2 regions of the Streptomyces albireticuli genome follow, and region 2 is predicted to be linked to the other one. Evidence: predicted binding sites of a transcription regulator. Region 2 holds the regulator's gene; the other holds the start of a gene.

Region 1 (9,627 bases), 1.4 Mb from region 2:
AGGTCGGCGGGGCCCGGGAGCGTGGGCACGACGCCGTCGGCGGCGGCCGGGGTGGCCCCCTCCGGGCCGAGGCCGGCGGCGACGGCGAGGGTCGGGCCGGCGAGGAGGTAGGTGAGGAAGCGGCGCCTGGTGCCGTGCGGCCGGGGCGCGGGGTCCGCCTCCCCCGGGACCGGTGCCGTCTCCTCCGCCGGTCCTCCAGGCTTCAGCTGTTCCGTCACGAGCGCTCCGATCCGGCCCCGGCCCGCCGCGGGCCGCCGGACACTCAGCAGATCATCACCACCGGGCCGCCGACGGGCAAGAGGCAGTCCTGGCTACGGGGTGACGGGGCGCCAGGCCGGGCCGTCGCCGCCCCGCTCCACCCGTCCGAAGACGACGTCGGCGAAGTGGAGCCCGAAGCCGGTGGTGTCCGGGCGGGCCATCTCCTCGACCAGGCGGTGGCGGAAGTCGGCGGACCGGACGGGGTCGTGGTCGACGACGGCGGACCACTCGGGGTGGTCGACCTGGATCGGCGAGTGCAGGGCGTCACCGAAGGCGATCACGCGCTGCCCGCCGTCGGTGATGACGTAGGCGGCGTGGCCCGCGGTGTGACCCGGCGTCAGCATGACGCGGACGCCCGGGAAGATCTCCTCCCCGTCGGCGACGGTGCGGACGCGGGGCTCCAGCGCCGTGAGCATCTCCTTCGACGTGCCGTGCTCCTCCGCGAGGTGGCGCTGGTCCCACTCGGGCTCGGCGAAGAGGTATTCGGCGGCGGTGAAGGCCGGGGCGTCGCTGCCCGGGGCCGGGTGCCAGGCCCAGCCGAGGTGGTCGAGGTGGAGGTGGGTGAAGGCCACGGCCTCGATGTCGCCGGGCGCGCGGCCCGCCTTCGCCAGGCTGTCCAGGAGCGCGCCGCCGTACATGGCGCCGTGGGCGTTGCCGGGTTCGGCGGGGGTCGCCCGGGGGCCGAGGCCGGCGTCGATGAGCAGCGCCCGGCCGTCGCGCTCGACCAGCAGGCCGCCCATGCTGGCGACGAGGTTGCCGGTCGCGTCCAGGTACTCGGGGTGCGCGGCCCAGGTCTCGTCGGTGGCGTCGGGCAGCCAGCCGGGCGTCAGCTGGCCGGCGCCGTCGGGCAGGTAGGTCAGCTTCGTACCGCCGAGCCGGAGTGTGTGCATGCCCGCCGGCCGCCGCAGTCGCTCGTCCATGTTCCCGCCCTTGTCTTCGTCTGTGTCGTCAGAGGTGTCGTGGGGACGGACCGACAATAAGCTTCCAGCTTGAATGATTCAAGTTGGAATGATGCTGACTTGAATAATGTCGGCTCGCATGATGTGAGCTTGATGCGCTGACTAGAATGGGAGCCATGACGACACCGGACGCACACCCGGACACACAGGGCCGGCCGACGGGCACCCAGGTGGACCCGGCGGACGCCCGGGAGGCGTTCGCGACGGCCGAGCGGCAGCTGTGCGGCCTGGTCACGGGCCTGGCCCGGCGGATCGCCGACCACGTCCGGGAGCGCGCGGCCCGGCTGGAGCTCACGGCCCCGCAGGCCACGGCGCTGCGGGAGCTGACCGGCCCGATGACCATGCGGGAGCTGGCCGACCGCATGGCCTGCGAGCCGTCGAACGCCACCTTCGTCATCGACAAGCTGGAGAGCCAGGGCCTCCTGGAGCGCCACCCGCACCCGACGGACCGCCGCGCCAAGCAGCTGATCCTCACCCCCGCGGGCACGGACCTGCGGGAGCGCCTCCTGACCCTGCTCAAGGAGGAGGGCCCGCTGGCGGGCCTGAGCCTGGAGGAGCAGAACGCGCTCCAGGCGCTGCTCCAGCGCGCGGTCACGGACTGACGCGCGCGGAGCGCACACACCTCGACGGAGCGCCCCCACCCGTTCACGGGTGGGGGCGCTCCGTCTCACCGCCGGATCAGGGCCGTTACGCCGCCACCGGCACCTCCACCGGCGCCCCCGCCGGCCGGAGGGCCAGGTCCAGGGCCTGGCGTACGTCCGAGACCGGGTGCACCGACAGCTTCGCCAGGACCTCCGCCGGCACGTCGTCCAGGTCCGCCTCGTTCCGCTTCGGGATGATCACGGTCGTGAGGCCGGCGCGGTGGGCGGCCAGGAGCTTCTGCTTGACGCCGCCGACCGGGAGGACGCGGCCGGTCAGGGAGACCTCGCCCGTCATCGCCACGTCCGGGCGGACCCGGCGGCCCGACAGCAGGGACGCCAGGGCCGTCGTCATCGTGACGCCCGCGCTCGGGCCGTCCTTCGGGACGGCGCCCGCGGGGACGTGCAGGTGGACGCCGCGCTCCTTGAAGTCGCCGACGGGCAGCTCCAGTTCCGCACCGTGGGAGCGGAGGAAGGACAGCGCGATCCGCGCCGACTCCTTCATCACGTCGCCCAGCTGGCCCGTGAGGGTCAGGCCCGCGCCGCCCGTCTCCGGGTCGGCCAGGGACGCCTCGACGAACAGGACGTCGCCGCCCGCGCCCGTCACCGCGAGGCCCGTCGCCACACCCGGCACCGACGTGCGGCGCTCGGCCGGGTCCTGGGCCGCCTCCGGGGTGTGGTGCGGGCGCCCGATCAGCGGGCGCAGTTGCTCCACGCCCACGGTGAACGGCAGCTCCTGCTCGCCCAGTTCGTGCTTCGCCGCGATCTTGCGCAGCAGCCGGGCCACCGCCCGCTCCAGGGTGCGGACGCCCGCCTCCCGGGTGTACTCGCCGGCGAGCTTGCGGAGGGCCTCGTCCTCCAGGACCACCTCGCCGCTCTCCAGCCCCGCGCGCTCCAGCTGCCTCGGCAGCAGGTGGTCGCGGGCGATGACGACCTTCTCGTCCTCGGTGTAGCCGTCGAGGCGGACCAGCTCCATGCGGTCCAGGAGCGCCTCCGGGATGGCGTCCAGGACATTCGCCGTGGCCAGGAAGACCACGTCGGACAGGTCCAGTTCCACCTCCAGGTAGTGGTCCCGGAAGGTGTGGTTCTGGGCCGGGTCGAGGACCTCCAGGAGGGCCGCCGCGGGGTCGCCGCGGAAGTCGGAGCCGACCTTGTCGATCTCGTCGAGCAGTACGACCGGGTTCATCGAGCCGGCCTCCTTCACCGCCCGGACGATCCGGCCGGGCAGCGCCCCCACGTACGTACGGCGGTGGCCGCGGATCTCGGCCTCGTCCCGTACGCCGCCCAGGGCGACCCGGACGAACTTCCGCCCCATCGCGCGGGCCACGGACTCGCCGAGCGAGGTCTTGCCCACGCCGGGCGGGCCGACCAGAGCGAGCACCGCGCCGCCGCGCCGGCCGCCGACGACGCCCAGGCCGCGGTCGGCCCGGCGCTTGCGGACGGCGAGGTATTCGGTGATGCGCTCCTTGACGTCCTCCAGGCCCGCGTGGTCCGCGTCGAGGACGGCCTTGGCGCCGGGGATGTCGTACGCGTCCTCGGTCCGCTCGTTCCACGGCATCTCCAGGACCGTGTCGAGCCAGGTGCGGATCCAGCCGCCCTCCGGGCTCTGGTCGGAGGCGCGCTCGAGCTTGTCGACCTCCTTGAGCGCGGCCTCGCGGACCTTCCCGGGCAGGTCGGCGGCCTCGACGCGGGCCCGGTAGTCGTCGGACTCGCTGTCCGGGTCGCCGTTGAGGTCGGCGAGTTCCTTGCGGACGGCCTCCAGCTGACGGCGGAGCAGGAACTCGCGCTGCTGCTTGTCGACGCCCTCCTGGACGTCCTTGGCGATGGACTCGGCGACGTCCTGCTCGGCCAGGTGCTCGCCGAGCCGGCGGACGGCGAGCTTCAGCCGGGCCACGGGGTCGGCGGTCTCCAGCAGCTCGACGCGCTGGGCGAGGTTGAGGAACGGGGAGTAGCCGGAGTTGTCGGCGAGCAGGCCGACGTCGTCGATCTGCTGGACGCGGTCCACGACCTGCCAGGCGCCGCGCTTGCGCAGCCAGCTGGTGGCCAGGGCCTTGTACTCCTTCACCAGGTCGGCCACCGCGCCCGGCAGCGGGTCCGGGGTGATCTCCTCGATCCGGGCGCCCTCGACCCACAGGGCCGCGCCCGGCCCGGTCGTCCCGGCCCCGATGCGCACGCGGGCGAGCCCCCGGATGAGCGCGCCGGGGTCGCCGTCGGAGAGCCGGCCGACCTGCTCGACGCGGCCGAGCGTGCCGGTGCCCACGTACGCGCCCTCGATCCGGGGAACAAGCAGCACCCGCGGCTTGTCGTCCCCGGTGGCGGCGGCCTGGGCGGCCTCCACCGCGGCCCGCACCTCGGCGTCGGAGAGGTCCAGGGGGACGACCATGCCGGGCAGCACGACCTCGTCGTCGAGGGGCAGGACGGGCAGGGTGAGCGGTGTGGACGTGAAAGCCATGATCTCCCCTTCGGCAGGCAAGTTGAGCTACATCGACTCAATGTGTAGGCGCCGCCGGATGTTCCCCCGGACGTGTTCGCTCTGAGCGATCAGCGCCCGGGGAGGAAGTCACCTACGCCGCGTTCGGGAACGCCCGCCGGTAGTCCGTCGGCGACACCCCCAGGTGCTGGGCGAAGTGCCGCCGCAGGTTCGTCCCCGTCCCCAGGCCGCTCCGCTCCCCGATCCGCTCGACCGACAGGTCCGTCGTCTCCAGCAGGACCCGCGCCCGGGCCAGCCGCTGGTTCAGCAGCCACTTCAGCGGCGTCGTGCCCGTCGCGGCGTGCAGCCGGCGGAAGAACGTGCGGGGGCTCATCCCGGCCCGGCGGGCGAGGTCGTCGACGGTCAGCGGGCGGTCGAGGTGCTCGGTGGCCCACTGGAGCACGGGCGCGAGGCCGTCGTCCCCGGCGGCCGGGACGGCCAGGTCGACGTACTGCGCCTGACCCCCGGGCCGGTGCGCGGGGACGACCAGGCGGCGGGCCAGCTGGTTGGCGACGTGCGCGCCCAGGTCGTGGCGGACCAGGTGCAGGCACAGGTCGAGCCCGGCGGTGACGCCGGCGCTGGTGAGGACGTCGCCGTCGTCCACGTAGAGCACCGAGTCGTCGACCTCCACCCGCGGATGGCGGCGGGCGAGCTCCTCGGTGTGCATCCAGTGGCAGGTGGCCCGGCGGCCGTCCAGGACGCCCGCCTCGGCGAGCGCGAAGGCCCCGGCGCACAGGGACACCATCCGGGCGCCCCGGGCGGCGGCCTCGCGCAGCGCGGCGATCAGCTCCGGGGGCAGCTCCCGGCCGCCCTCGACGCACGCCTCCGGCACGGAGGGGACGATCACGGTGTCGGCGCCGATCAGCCCCTCGGGCCCGTACGGGGTACGCAGCCCGAAGCCGTGGGCGGACGCGGCCTCGCCCCGGTCCGCGCCCACCGCGCACAGCCGGAGCTCGTACCAGGGGTCGGCCAGGTCCCGGTGCGGGATGCCGAAGACCGTGGTGACGACCCCCAGCTCGTACAGGTCCCAGAAGGGGACGTCGTCGTCGATCACGGCCACTGCCACGGTTCCGGCGCTCATGCCGGCAGCCTATTGGCAGGAATGGTTCGGCTGTCGGCAGTCCTGCCACTGTCGGGCCGTTCCGGCCGCTGCGAGGGTGGTTCTCGCTTGATCCACTTCGCACCGCACGGGGAGAGACCACCGATGAGTGTCACCGTTCTCGGCCTGGGACAGATGGGCACCGCCCTGGCCGACGCCTTCCTGGCCGCCGGCCACCCGACCACCGTCTGGAACCGCTCCGCCGGCCGGGCCGACGGCCCGGTCGCGCGCGGCGCCCGGCTCGCCGGCAGCCCCGCCGAGGCCGTCGCCGCCAGCCCGCTGGTCGTCGTCTGCCTCTCGACGTACGACGTCGTCCGGGAGGTCCTGGCCGGCAGCGCCGGGGTCCTGCGCGGCCGCACGCTCGTGAACCTCACCTCCGGCTCGCCCGAGCAGGCCCGCGAGACCGCCGCCTGGGCCGCTGAACACGGGATCGACTACCTCGACGGCGCGATCATGTCGACCCCGCCGGGCATCGGGAGCCCGGCGGTGATGCTGCTCCACAGCGGCTCGCCGGCCGCCTTCGCCGCGCACGAGGGCACCCTGCGGAGCCTGGGCGAGCCGGTCCACCTCGGCGAGGACGCGGGGACCGCCTCCCTCTACGACACCGCGCTGCTCGGCATGATGTGGGCGACGCTCGGCGGCTGGCTCCAGGGCGCGGCGCTGACCGGCGCGGACGGGATCGCGGCGACCGCGTTCACCCCGGTCGCGATCCGCTGGATGACGGCCGTCTGCGGCTTCATGAACACCTACGCGCCCCAGATCGACGCCGGCGCGTACCCGGGCGACGACGCCACCCTCGACGTGCATCTCGCGTCCGTCGAGCACCTCGTCCAGGCCAGCGCGGCGCGCGGGCTCGACGTGGAGGTGCCGGGCCTGTTCAAGGCGTTCATGGAGCGGGCGGTCGCGGCCGGCCACGGCGGCGACAGTTACGCGCGCCTGATCGACGTCGTCCGGAACGGGGGCCGGGCGTGAGCGTCACCCACCCGGAGAGCCCCGGCACGCGGACGGGCGCCCCGGCCCCCACCGCGGCCGGCTGGGCCGCGATGCTGACGGAGGCCGCCGACCGGTGCACCGCCGTCCTCGCGCGGGCGTCGCGCGAGGAGGACTGGGCGCGGCCCGCCCACGGGCTCGACTGGTCCTGCCGCGCCACCCTGGACCATCTGGCGCTCGGCCTCGTCGGCTACGCGGGGCTGCTCACCGCCCGGCCCACCGACCGCTACATCGCGCTGTTCGCCTCGCTCGACCCGGAGGCGCCGCTACCGGCCCGCCTGGAGGGCATCCGCATCGCCGCGGCGCTGCTGGCGGCCACCATCCGTGGCGCGGACCCCCGGGACCGGGCCTGGCACCCCTGGGGCCACTCCGACGCGGCCGGCTTCGCCGCCATGGGCCTGGTCGAGACGCTCGTGCACACCGACGACCTCGCGCGCGCCCTCGGCATCGGGTGGCGGCTGCCCGACGAGCTCTGCGCGCCCGTCCTCGCCCGGCTGTTCCCGGACGTCCCGGACGCCGCCGCCGGGCACTCCCCCGCCGCGACCCTGCTGTGGGCCACCGGCCGGGGCGCGCTGCCCGGGCACGACCGGCGCGCGGAGTGGGCCTGGGACGGCACGGTCCGCTGAGCGGGTGCCCCGCCCCTCCGTACCGGTCTCCCGGCCGTCGCGCAAAAGCGGACGGCAGGCCACGCCGGTGAGCAGGGCTATCGGGTGGCCCCAGCTGGCGAGGGGGTCGGCGAGCTCGACGAGGTCCTGGGCGCACGTCAGGGCGGCCAGGCCGAGGACGGTCCGGCCCGCCGTGCGGGGCAGCAGCACGGCCAGCGCGCCTATGCAGGCCATCACGCCGAAGCTGATGCCGTAGTCGAGGCGGTGCAGCGAGGCCTCCGGCAGCCGCCCGGCGGCCACCGCGCCCGCCACGGGCAGCTCGGTGGCGAGGGTGGCCAGCACATGGCCGAGGAGGAAGACCCCGGCGGCCCGGGCGGCGCCGACCCGGCGCTCCAGCGCGCTGACGACGAGGGCGAAGAGGATGCCGTACGCGGAGTACAGGCCGCCCGCGACCCACAGGGCGCTCGCGACGAGGACGACGAGCGGCCGGTCGGCGAGGTTCGCGGCGTCGGTGCTGGAGTCGCGCAGCAGCCGGTCGACGGTCGCCTCGTCGCCGAGGTCGGTGTAGAGCGCGGTGGCCAGGAGTATCAGGCCGTAGACGAAGCTGAAGGGCGTGCCGGTGGGCGTCGGGAGCACGCGCCACGGCCGCAGGCGCCGGCCCGCGCGCCGGGGCGGCCACCAGGCGCGGTGCGCTCGTACGGGCTCCTGGGCGCCGGAGGCGGTGGCGCGGTCCGCGGCGGGGGCGTCGCCGGCCGTGCGGCGGCCGCCGTCGAGCGAGGTGGCGCCGGAGACGTCAGCGGCGGGAGGGGCTCCGGGGGAGCCGTCACGCGCGGGCACACGGCCCGGCACGGAGGCGTCGGCGGAGGCGTCCCCCGGCTCCCGGGCGGCCTCGGACCGCACGTCGGCGGGGTCCACGACACTCACTCGGCCAGACCCCTCTCCCACGGTGCCCCACGGGTTCCCGGCGGGCGGCCCGCTCACTTCACGAGCGCCTCGCGCCGCACCGGTCAAACACGGGTGCGCCGCCCGCACCCGCAACATTAAAGTCCACGGAGGCCCGTCGAATCACCTTCTCCCGGTGACTCCCGTCACCTCCCTCAACCCCGGCTCCACCCCTTGCGTCCGTCGAGCGATCCGATCCCCCGGAGGCCCGCCCATGACCACTCAGGAAGCCCGGTTCAGCCGCCCGGATCCGGAGCCCCCGGTCACCCTGGACCGGCGCGACGGCCCGTACGGCGAGGTGGCGCTGCGCCGTCGGGGTGACGTCCACGAGATCATCGCCAACGGCTGCTTCCTGATGGACACCTCCGACGGCCGCTCCGAGCGGCTGCTGGTCGACGCCGCGCTCGCCGCCCTGCCGCCCGGCCGGGAGCGCCCGTCGGTGCTGATCGGCGGGCTCGGGGTCGGCTTCTCGCTGGCGCGGGCGGCGGCCGCCCCGCGCTGGGGGCGGATCACGGTCGTGGAGCGGGAGCCGGCGGTCGTCGACTGGCACCTGACCGGTCCGCTGGGCGCGGTCTCGGCGGCGGCGCTCGCCGATCCGCGCACGGAGATCCTCCGCGCGGACCTGGTCGCGCACCTGAGGACGGGCACGGCGGCGTACGACGCGCTGTGCCTGGACATCGACAACGGGCCGGGCTGGACGGTCACCGAGGACAACGGCGGCCTCTACTCCCCCGCCGGGCTCGCGGCGTGCCGGGAGCGGCTGACGCCCGGCGGGGTGCTGGCCGTGTGGTCCGCGCGGCCGTCGGAGGAGTTCGAGGAAGCCCTCCGGAATGCCGGGTTCGAAGGGGTAAGAACCGAAGAGATCACCGTTGCCCGGGGCGTCCCGGACGTCGTCCACCTCGCGCTCCGTGCCGCGTAGCCGTCCCCCGCCACCTGCCCGTACTCTGCTTGCCACAGTGGCAAGGGACTGGCCGGGAAGCAGAACGGGAAGACGCTAGGGGCGGGGCGCATGGAGCAGACACACATCAGCCCGAGCGGCGCCGCGGGCTCCGCGGGGGCCCAGCGCCGGGTCCTGGTCGTCGAGGACGACCGGACGATCGTCGACGCCATCGCGGCCCGCCTGCGGGCCGAGGGGTTCCAGGTGCGGACCGCCGGTGACGGGCCCGCGGCCGTGGACACCGCCGAGGCGTGGCAGCCGGACCTGCTGGTCCTGGACGTGATGCTGCCGGGCTTCGACGGCCTGGAGGTCTGCCGGCGCGTGCAGGCTCAGAGACCGGTGCCCGTGCTGATGCTCACGGCCCGGGACGACGAGACGGACATGCTCGTCGGGCTGGGCGTGGGCGCCGACGACTACATGACCAAGCCGTTCTCCATGCGGGAGCTGGCCGCGCGGGTGCACGTGCTGCTGCGGCGGGTGGAGCGGGCGGCGCTGGCCGCGCACACCCCGCGCAGCGGCATCCTGCGGCTGGGCGAGCTGGAGATCGACCACGCGCAGCGGCGGGTGCGGGTGCGCGGCGAGGACGTGCACCTCACGCCGACCGAGTTCGACCTGCTGGTCTGCCTGGCGAACACGCCGCGGGCCGTGCTCTCCCGCGAGCAGCTGCTCGCGGAGGTGTGGGACTGGGCCGACGCCTCCGGCACCCGCACCGTGGACAGCCACATCAAG
Region 2 (9,627 bases):
GTGCGGTCGGCATCGACCTGGGTACGACGAACTCCGTCGTCAGTGTTCTCGAGGGCGGTGAGCCCACCGTCATCACCAACGCCGAGGGCGCCAGGACCACGCCGTCCGTCGTCGCCTTCGCGAAGAACGGCGAGGTTCTGGTCGGCGAGGTCGCCAAGCGCCAGGCAGTCACCAACGTCGATCGGACGATCCGCTCCGTCAAGCGCCACATGGGCACTGACTGGAAGATCAACATCGATGGCAAGGACTTCAACCCGCAGCAGATGAGCGCCTTCATCCTGCAGAAGCTGAAGCGTGACGCCGAGGCCTACCTGGGCGAGAAGGTCGTCGACGCGGTCATCACCGTCCCGGCGTACTTCAACGACTCGGAGCGCCAGGCCACCAAGGAGGCCGGTGAGATCGCGGGTCTGAACGTCCTGCGCATCGTCAACGAGCCGACGGCGGCCGCCCTGGCCTACGGCCTGGACAAGGACGACCAGACCATCCTGGTCTTCGACCTCGGTGGCGGCACCTTCGACGTCTCGCTGCTGGAGATCGGCGACGGTGTCGTCGAGGTCAAGGCGACCAACGGCGACAACCACCTCGGTGGTGACGACTGGGACCAGCGCGTCGTCGACTACCTGGTCAAGCAGTTCCAGAACGGCCACGGCGTCGACCTGTCCAAGGACAAGATGGCCCTCCAGCGCCTCCGCGAGGCCGCTGAGAAGGCGAAGATCGAGCTGTCCTCGTCCACCGAGACCTCGATCAACCTGCCCTACATCACGGCGTCCGCCGAGGGCCCGCTGCACCTGGACGAGAAGCTCACCCGCGCCCAGTTCCAGCAGCTGACGGAGGACCTCCTCCAGCGCTGCAAGACCCCCTTCCACAACGTCATCAAGGACGCCGGCATCGCGCTGTCCGAGATCGACCACGTGGTCCTGGTCGGTGGCTCCACCCGTATGCCCGCCGTCGCCGAGCTCGTCAAGGAGCTGACCGGCGGCAAGGAGGCCAACAAGGGTGTGAACCCGGACGAGGTCGTCGCCATCGGCGCCTCGCTCCAGGCCGGTGTCCTCAAGGGTGAGGTCAAGGACGTCCTGCTGCTCGACGTCACCCCGCTGTCCCTCGGTATCGAGACCAAGGGCGGCATCATGACCAAGCTGATCGAGCGCAACACCACGATCCCGACCAAGCGCTCCGAGATCTTCACGACGGCCGAGGACAACCAGCCGTCCGTCCAGATCCAGGTCTACCAGGGCGAGCGCGAGATCGCGGCGTACAACAAGAAGCTCGGCATGTTCGAGCTGACCGGCCTGCCGCCGGCCCCGCGTGGCGTCCCGCAGATCGAGGTCTCCTTCGACATCGACGCCAACGGCATCATGCACGTGACCGCGAAGGACCTGGGCACGGGCAAGGAGCAGAAGATGACCGTCACCGGCGGCTCCTCGCTCGCCAAGGACGAGGTCGACCGCATGCGCCAGGAGGCCGAGCAGTACGCGGAGGAGGACCACCGCCGCCGCGAGGCCGCCGAGTCCCGCAACCAGGGCGAGCAGCTCGTCTACCAGACGGAGAAGTTCCTCAAGGACAACGAGGACAAGGTCCCGGCCGAGGTGAAGACCGAGGTGGAGACCGCCGTCGCCGAGCTGAAGGAGAAGCTCAAGGGCGAGGACACGGCCGAGATCCGCACCGCGACCGAGAAGGTCGCCGCGGTCAGCCAGAAGCTCGGCCAGGCGATGTACGCCGACGCGCAGGCCGCCCAGGGTGCCGCCGGCGCCGAGGGTGCCGCGGGCGCCGGTGCCGGCCAGCCCAAGGCCGAGGACGACGTCGTCGACGCCGAGATCGTGGACGACGAGAAGCCGAAGGGCGGTGCGTCGGCGTGACGGAGGAGACCCCGGGTTTCGACGAGAAGCCTGACGTCCCCTCCGACGCCACGCCCGAAGACGCGGCGCAGGGCGCCGGGTCCGCCGACCAGGCGGGCCCGGCCCCGGCCGGGGAAGAGCTGGTCGAGGTAGGACTCCAGGCTCAGCTGGACCAGGCCCAGTCGGCGCTCAGCGAGCGCACGGGGGACCTCCAGCGGCTCCAGGCCGAGTACCAGAACTACCGCCGCCGGGTCGAGCGGGACCGGGCCACGGTCAAGGAGATCGCCGTCGCGAACCTCCTGTCCGAGCTCCTTCCCACCCTCGACGACATCGGCCGCGCCCGTGACCACGGCGAGCTCGTCGGCGGCTTCAAGTCCGTCGCCGAGTCGATGGAGACGGTCGTCGCCAAGATGGGCCTCCAGCAGTTCGGCAAGGAGGGCGAGCCCTTCGACCCGCTGATCCACGAGGCGCTGATGCACTCCTACGCGCCGGACGTCACCGAGACCACGTGCGTGCAGATTCTCCAGCCGGGGTATCGGATCGGCGAGCGGACGATCCGCCCCGCGCGGGTCGCCGTGGCCGAGCCCCAGCCGGGCGCCCAGAAGGGCGAGGGCGACGAGCCGGACGAGGAGAGCGGTGGCCCGGACAAGGGCTGACGCGATGAACGACCGCAGGGACCGGAAGGAGGGACACCGGGGATGAGTACCAAGGACTTCGTCGAGAAGGACTACTACAAGGTCCTCGGTGTGCCCAAGGACGCCACCGAGGCGGAGATCAAGAAGGCGTACCGGAAGCTCGCCCGCGAGTACCACCCGGACGCCAACAAGGGCGACGCCTCGGCCGAGGAGCGCTTCAAGGAGATCTCCGAGGCGAACGACGTCCTCGCCGACCCCAAGCGGCGCAAGGAGTACGACGAGGCCCGCGCCCTGTTCGGGAACGGTGGATTCCGTCCCGGGCCGGGCGGCGGCGCCGGCGGTTCCTTCAACTTCGACCTGGGCGACCTCTTCGGGGGCGCCCAGGGCGGGGGCGGCGGCGCCGGTGGCTTCGGCGGCGGCCTGGGCGACGTCTTCGGCGGCCTGTTCAACCGCGGCGCGGGTGCCCGCACCCAGCCGCGGCGCGGCCAGGACATCGAGTCCGAGGTCTCGCTCAATTTCTCCGAGGCGGTGGAGGGGGCCACGGTCCCGCTCCGGATGTCCTCCTCGGCGGCGTGCAAGGCGTGCTCCGGCACCGGCGACAAAAACGGTACGCCGCGGGTCTGCCCGACCTGCGTCGGCACCGGCCAGGTCTCGCACGGCTCCGGCGGCGGCTTCTCGCTGACGGACCCCTGCCCCGACTGCAAGGGCCGCGGGCTCATCCCCGAGAACCCCTGCGACACCTGCAAGGGCAGCGGCCGGGCCACGTCCTCCCGCACCATGCAGGTCCGCATCCCGCCGGGCGTCTCCGACGGCCAGCGGATCCGGCTGCGCGGCAAGGGCGCCCCGGGCGAGCGCGGCGGCCCCAGCGGCGACCTCTACGTCGTGGTGCACGTCGGCAGCCACCCGGTCTTCGGCCGTAAGGACGACAACCTCACCATCACCGTGCCGGTCTCCTTCGTGGAGGCGGCGCTCGGCGGCGAGGTGCGGGTCCCGACCCTCGGCGGCCCGCCGGTCACCCTCAAACTGCCCGCCGGCACGCCCAACGGCCGCACGATGCGCGCCCGTGGCAAGGGCGCGGTCCGTAAGGACGGCACCCGGGGCGATCTGCTGGTGACGGTGGAGGTGGCCGTTCCCACGGAGCTCGACGACAAGGCGCGGGAGGCCCTGGAGGCCTACCGCGAGGCGACGGCGGGCGCCGACCCGAGGGCCGATCTGTTCCAGGCCGCGAAGGGAGCATGAGATGGACGGCCGACGACGGCGTTTCGAACCCACCCAGCCTTACCAGCTGACCGACGAGTCGCCGGTCTACGTCATCTCGGTCGCCGCCCAGCTGTCGGGCCTGCACCCGCAGACCCTCCGGCAGTACGACCGGCTCGGCCTGGTCTCCCCGGACCGGACGGCCGGCCGCGGCCGCCGCTACTCGGCCCGGGACATCGAGCTCCTGCGCCAGGTGCAGCAGCTCAGCCAGGACGAGGGCATCAACCTCGCCGGCATCAAGCGCATCATCGAGCTGGAGAACCAGGTGTCCGCGCTCAAGGCGCGGATCGCCGAGCTCCAGGGCATGGTCGAGGGCGCGGCCACCGCCATGCAGCAGGCGGAGGCCGCCGTCCACGCCTCGTACCGCCGCGACCTGGTCCCGTACCAGGACGTGCAGCAGACGAGCGCGCTGGTGGTCTGGCGGCCCCGGCGCGACCAGGACCGCTAGGTCCGCAGGCGGCACGGCCAGGGGGCCGGGTGAGCTTTCCGCTCGCCCGGCCCCTTCGCGTTTTCCGCCCCGGCGGGCCAGGGGAGTTGACGGCCTGTCACCCGAGTGGGTGGCGTGCCCGCCCCTGACCTCGGGCAGACCGTACCGTGGGTACCAGGGTCATGATCGTGCGGTTCACTTGCACGGAAGGGTCCTGATCGCCGTGGGGAAGGTGACGCGGGTGCTCCTGAGCTTCCGAGTGTCGAACCACCGGTCCATCAGAGAGGAACAGCAGCTGCTCCTCTCGCCCGTCCAGGAGACGGCACCGGGCTCCGCCGACGGCACCTCCACGCCCCCCTCCGCCGTGCCCGTCGCGGCGCTCTTCGGTGCCAACGCCGCCGGGAAGTCGAACGTCGTCGACGCCCTGCACTTCATGGCGGGCCTGGTGCACAGCTCCCACCGCGACGCCGAGCCCGGCGGCGGCCTCGTCCGCTCCCCGTTCCTGCTGGACGAGCGGAGCGCCTCCGCCCCGTCCTGGTACGTGGTCGACCTCGTCCTCGGCGGTGTCCGCCACACCTACGGCTTCGGCGTCGACGACGAGCGGGTCCTCGACGAGTGGCTGTACAGCTACCCCGACGGCACCCGGCGCACGGTCTTCCAGCGGTCCGGCGACGAGATCGACTTCGGCGAGGGCGCGCCCAAGGCCGAGCTGGAGCTCGTCCGCAGCATCACCGAGCCGAACGTCCTGTTCCTGACGGTCGCGGCCCGGTCCCGGCAGGCGCTCCTCCAGCCGGTGTACGCCTGGTTCCGGGCGGTCCGCTTCCGCGCGGGCGGCGCGCACGGCTCCCCCGACCCGGGCAGCCTGCGCCGCTTGCAGGACCCCGCGCGCGCGGCCTCCGTCGTGGCCCTGTTGCAGGCCGCCGACCTGGGCATCGAGGACATGGGCGTCGAGGACTTCGAGGCGGACGGCGCCGACCGGGTCTCGGCCCTCACCTTCCGCGAGCGGCTGATGCGCGAGCTCAGGCGCACCGAGCTCTCCACGTTCCTCTTCACCACCACGACCGCCCGCGTGTGGGTGCAGCAGAGGGCGCGCGACGGCAGCAGCGCGCGCCTGGGCCTGGAGGACCAGTCCCAGGGCACCCGCATGCTCTTCGACTACGCCGGCCCCGTCCTCGACGCCCTGGAACAGGGCAGCATGCTGATCGTCGACGAGGTCGACGCCAGCCTCCACCCCCGGCTGACGGCCCAGGTCATCCGCCTCTTCCAGAGCCCCGCGGCCAACCCTCGCGGCGCCCAGCTCCTGCTGACGACCCACGACGTGAGCCTCCTCGGCCGCAGCGCCGGCGAGGAGATCCTCCGGCGGGACCAGATCTGGTTCGTCGAGAAGGACCGCCACGGCGAGACCACGCTCTTCCCCCTCTCGGACTTCACCCCCCGCCAAGCGGAGAACCGCGAGCGGCGGTACCTCGGCGGGAGTTATGGTGCGGTCCCGGTCCTCAGTGACGAGCGGTTCGAGGCGGCGCTGGCCGCCAGGGGGAGAACAGTGGATGGCGAGGACGCCGAAACTTAGCGGCCGCCGGGGTGTCGTCCGCGGCGTTGTCCGTGGCACCGGCCGTGGCGCCGTGCGCGGCCCCGGCCGCGGGCCGGCCTTCGAGTCCGGCGTCCTGCGCGCCCCCGCCACCCGGCCGGGCCGCGACCGGCTGCTGGTCGTCTGCGGCGCCAAGGCCACCGAGAAGCACTACCTCCAAGGTCTCGTCGAACACCTCGCCAACCCGGCCGTCACCGTCCGCATCCGGACCAAGCCCTGCTCCCCGGCCCAGCTCATCGCCTACGCGGCCGGTGAACGCGACCGCGCGGGCGACGACTTCGACCAGATCTGGTGCGTCTTCGACGTCGACGAGTACGACGTCGCCCGCGCGGTGACCCGTGCCCGCCGGGAGGGCATCGAGGTCGCCGTCTCCAACCCCTGCTTCGAGCTGTGGCTGGTCCTCCACTTCTCCGACCACAAGGCCCATGTCGGCACCTACCGCGAGCTGTTGCCCTACCTGAAGCGGTACGTCCCCGCCTACGACAAGGCCCGCCTGGACTTCCGCGACTACGAACACGGGTGGCCCTCGGCGGGCAGCCGCGCGGCGGTCCTCGCGGAGGCGGGGCACGAGCACGCGACGAACCCGTCGACGGGGGTGTGGGCCCTGGTGGACCGCATCGCCGGCCGCTGAACCGTCTCCTTGTGGATCACCCCCAGGCCGGTGGCGCCTTCCTGGTGATCTCGCACCAGACCGCCTTGGACTCGGTGGTCGCCAGCCCCCTGGGCAGCGAGAAGTAGTTCCACCGGTCCGCGAGCAGTTGCAGCAACGCGAGGCCGCGGCCGCTGTCGCTGTACGGGTGGGTGACCCGCACCCCGGGCGGCTGCGGGCAGGAATCCCACACGGTCATCCGCAGCACGTCCCATTCCGACCAGCGGACGCGTAGTTCGGCGTCGCCGGTGGTGTGGACGATCGCGTTGGTGAGCATCTCCCCGGCCAACAGTTCGGCGCGGCCGGTCAGTTCGTCCAATCCGTGGGCCTTGAGGGCGGCCCGGAGGGTCGTACGGGCTACTCGGACGGCTCTGGGGTCGTGGGGGACGTGCAGGATGTACTCGAACGGTTCGACGGCGGTGGCCGGGGGAACGGTGTCGATCGCGGGTAGGGGCAGCACGAACGCCTCCTGCGGGGGTTTTGGTGTGTCGGCCCCGGTGTCATGCCGCGCATGCGTGTTTGGGCATGGCGGTGCGCTTCCGGTGACCGGATCTCGCCACTCTGTGAGCGGCGCAACGCTCAACGTAGGGACAAATCTTGTTCCTGTGCAAGCCGTTGGGGAAAGTTCGCCCACCAGGGTGGGGTCATGGCAGAGTGCCCGGCACCAGGACCTGCGAGAGGGAGAGGGCATGCCGCCGAGATCGAACCCCACTGCCCGCCAAGTGCGGTTGGGTACGGAGCTCAAGAGGCTGCGTGAGCGTGCCGGAATCACGGCGATCGAAGCGGCCCGGGTCGTCGGGGTGGACGCAGGCAAGATGTCCCACATCGAGTCGGGGCGCGCGGCGGTGACCGAGGACCGGCTTCGTAGGCTTGCGGAGCATCTAGGGGTCGCCGACGCCGGGCTGGTGGATGCCCTTGTGGCGATGGCCACCGAGCGCCGTCGCGGCTGGTGGGAGAAGTACCGTGAACTGGTCCATCCATTGGCCCTCGACCTGGCGGAGCTGGAACATCACGCCCGTGGTCTGCGGGCTCTTCAGGTGATCCATATCCCGGGGCTCTTGCAGTGCGAGGGTCACGCTCGGGCATTGTTCAGCAACTCCATGCCGGACCTGTCGGCCCAGGAAGTCGAAGCGATCGTCGAGTTCCGGATGCGGCGACGTCGGCAGATCTTCGACCGTGACGATCCTCCCCGCCTCGACGCCGTGATTCACGAAGCTGCCTTACGTATCCGGGTGGGGGATCGCAAACTTGCACGCGAACAGCTCGACCTGCTGCTCGAGCTCTCCGAACGGCCTGAACTGAGCGTGCGAGTAGTGCCCTTCGAGCGGGATGGTTTCACGGAGACGTCATTTTCGATGCTCTACGCGGAGGGGCCTGTGCAGCAGCTGGACGCGGTCCAGTTCGACGCCGTGCACGGCAGCATCTTCGTGTACGACGAGAAGGCTCTCTCGAGGTACAGGACGGTCCTCGACGCGGCGGCGGGCGCCTCGTTGTCCAGAGTCGAGTCGCGGGATCTCATTCGACGTATCGCTCGTGAGTTGTAAGGGTTTGGACATGGCTCATATCCCCTGGCAGAAGAGCTCGTTCTCGGCATCCACTACGGGCAACGAGTGTGTCGAGGTCGGCCCTGCCCATGGCGCAGTGCTCCTCCGGGAAAGCGACGAGCCCGGCCTGGTCATTGAGACCACCCTCGGGAGCCTCGCCGCGCTGATACGCGCGGTCAAAGTGCAGGTCGTCTGAATGGGTTCCTGGCAAAGGAGCTCGTACTCGGGCGGCATGGACAACCAGGAGTGCGTGGAGGTCTCTCGTAACGATGGCGTGATTCGCCTCCGCGAAAGCGACGAGCCCGGCGTGGTCATCAGGACCACGCCCAGCAACCTCGCTGCGCTGATACGCGCGGTCAAAGTGAAGGTGGTTTAAGTGAGCGCCTGGCAGAAGAGTACGTATTCGGCCGACACCCCGGGGAACGAGTGTGTTGAGGTCGGCGCTACCGGCGACACCGTCGCCGTTCGCGAAAGCGACGAGCCCGGCGTGGTCCTGACCACCACACCGGGCTCCCTCCGCACCCTCATCCGGTCGCTCAAGGCGCGCGGCGCTGCGGCTGGGTGAGCGGGAGATTTCCCCAGCCCCGCCCCTTCCCGAAACTGGGGCTTCGCCCCAGACCCCCTGCCGCGCTGGCGCGCGGTGGCCTCAAACTCCCCCAGCTACCGCTGGGAGGTGCCCCCAGCCGGGCTGAAATTCGCCCGGTTCCGGGAGACAACTCAGCCCGGCCGGCGCTTGAGGACCGGGGTCCGGGGCGGAGCCCCGGTCGGGAAGGGGCGGGGTGGGGAAAGGCCCGCCGCAGGCGCACTCACACCCCGAGACGGCCGAGGACGGCCCGAGCCGCCTCCCGCACACCCGCCCGCGTCTCCTCGTTGACATCGACCGTCTCGAAACCGTGGTGGGCCGAGGGAATGTCGACCACGTCGACACACGCGCCGGAGGCCGCCGCCGAGGCCAAAAACTCCGCGACCGTGGCCGCGATCTCCGCCCGCTCCTGCCCCACCCTGGTCAGTACGACCGGCAGGTCACCCGCCGAACGTACGGCCTCCACCGGCCGGAAGCGGGAGTCCGCCGGGAAGCCCCAGTTCGGCATGGGCGCCAGGATCGGGTACGTCGCGCCGACGCACCGCAGCCAGGAGGGCGGGTTCGCGAGCCAGTCCGCGCAGAGCAGGCCGCCGGCCGAGAAGAACCAGAGGGCGACGCGGGACGCGTCGACACGCGGGTCGGCCCGGACGCGTTCGACCGCGGCGGCGATGTCGGACGCGGCGACCGGGTAGTCGGCGAGGTCGTGGAGGCCGTGGTCGACCATGACGCCGACCGCGCCGAGTTCGGCGACGTGCCGCGCGTAGCCGACGTAGCCGGGCCAGTCGCGCGGGGTGGGCCCGACGTCGCGGGGGACGGGCCCGCCGTGGACGAACACGACGGCCGGACGGGGGCCGGGCTCGTCGGGGAAGTACAGGTCGACGTTGCCGACCCGCTCGCGGGCGCGCTCGGGTACGTCCAGGAGGAACGGGCGCAGGTGGGCGGGGAGTTCGGGCGCGGTCATCCGGTGGCCTTCGCCGGCGGCGGCGCTCAGCAGGACACCGGTGAGCGCGTCCGGCGTGGAGAGCATCGGCCAGTGGCCCGTGTCGAGCTCGAAGAAGGTGACGCGGGGGTCGGCGAGGGCCAGGAGGCGGGGGTCGCCGAGGCCGAGG

Evidence for each region. Region 2 encodes HspR, which represses chaperone genes until heat shock. Its sites were predicted from a motif close to TTGAGNNNNNNNNNCTCAA; they were not measured.
Region 1: lon (endopeptidase La) is a predicted target of HspR. The motif match lies at 4,330-4,348, and genes of this name have one in related genera.

The regions. Positions count from the first base shown of each region.
Region 1 covers NZ_CP021744.1:2,648,835-2,658,461, forward strand. Annotated here, with positions in the region: gene SMD11_RS10995 (xanthine dehydrogenase family protein molybdopterin-binding subunit) at 1-218, opposite strand, end outside; gene SMD11_RS11000 (MBL fold metallo-hydrolase) at 312-1,178, opposite strand; gene SMD11_RS11005 (MarR family winged helix-turn-helix transcriptional regulator) at 1,334-1,819, shown strand; gene lon (endopeptidase La) at 1,905-4,307, opposite strand; gene SMD11_RS11015 (GlxA family transcriptional regulator) at 4,420-5,391, opposite strand; gene SMD11_RS11020 (NAD(P)-dependent oxidoreductase) at 5,530-6,396, shown strand; gene SMD11_RS11025 (maleylpyruvate isomerase N-terminal domain-containing protein) at 6,468-7,040, shown strand; partial or broken gene SMD11_RS37040 (rhomboid-like protein) at 7,137-8,060, opposite strand; gene SMD11_RS11035 (spermidine synthase) at 8,176-8,880, shown strand; gene SMD11_RS11040 (response regulator transcription factor) at 8,971-9,627, shown strand, end outside.
Region 2 covers NZ_CP021744.1:4,085,057-4,094,683, forward strand. Annotated here, with positions in the region: gene dnaK (molecular chaperone DnaK) at 1-1,856, shown strand, start outside; gene grpE (nucleotide exchange factor GrpE) at 1,853-2,491, shown strand; gene dnaJ (molecular chaperone DnaJ) at 2,534-3,709, shown strand; gene SMD11_RS17610 (heat shock protein transcriptional repressor HspR) at 3,711-4,175, shown strand; gene SMD11_RS17615 (AAA family ATPase) at 4,396-5,724, shown strand; gene SMD11_RS17620 (RloB family protein) at 5,777-6,373, shown strand; gene SMD11_RS17625 (ATP-binding protein) at 6,390-6,851, opposite strand; gene SMD11_RS17630 (helix-turn-helix domain-containing protein) at 7,081-7,935, shown strand; gene SMD11_RS17635 (DUF397 domain-containing protein) at 7,946-8,131, shown strand; gene SMD11_RS17640 (DUF397 domain-containing protein) at 8,132-8,311, shown strand; gene SMD11_RS17645 (DUF397 domain-containing protein) at 8,312-8,500, shown strand; gene SMD11_RS17650 (alpha/beta fold hydrolase) at 8,742-9,627, opposite strand, start outside.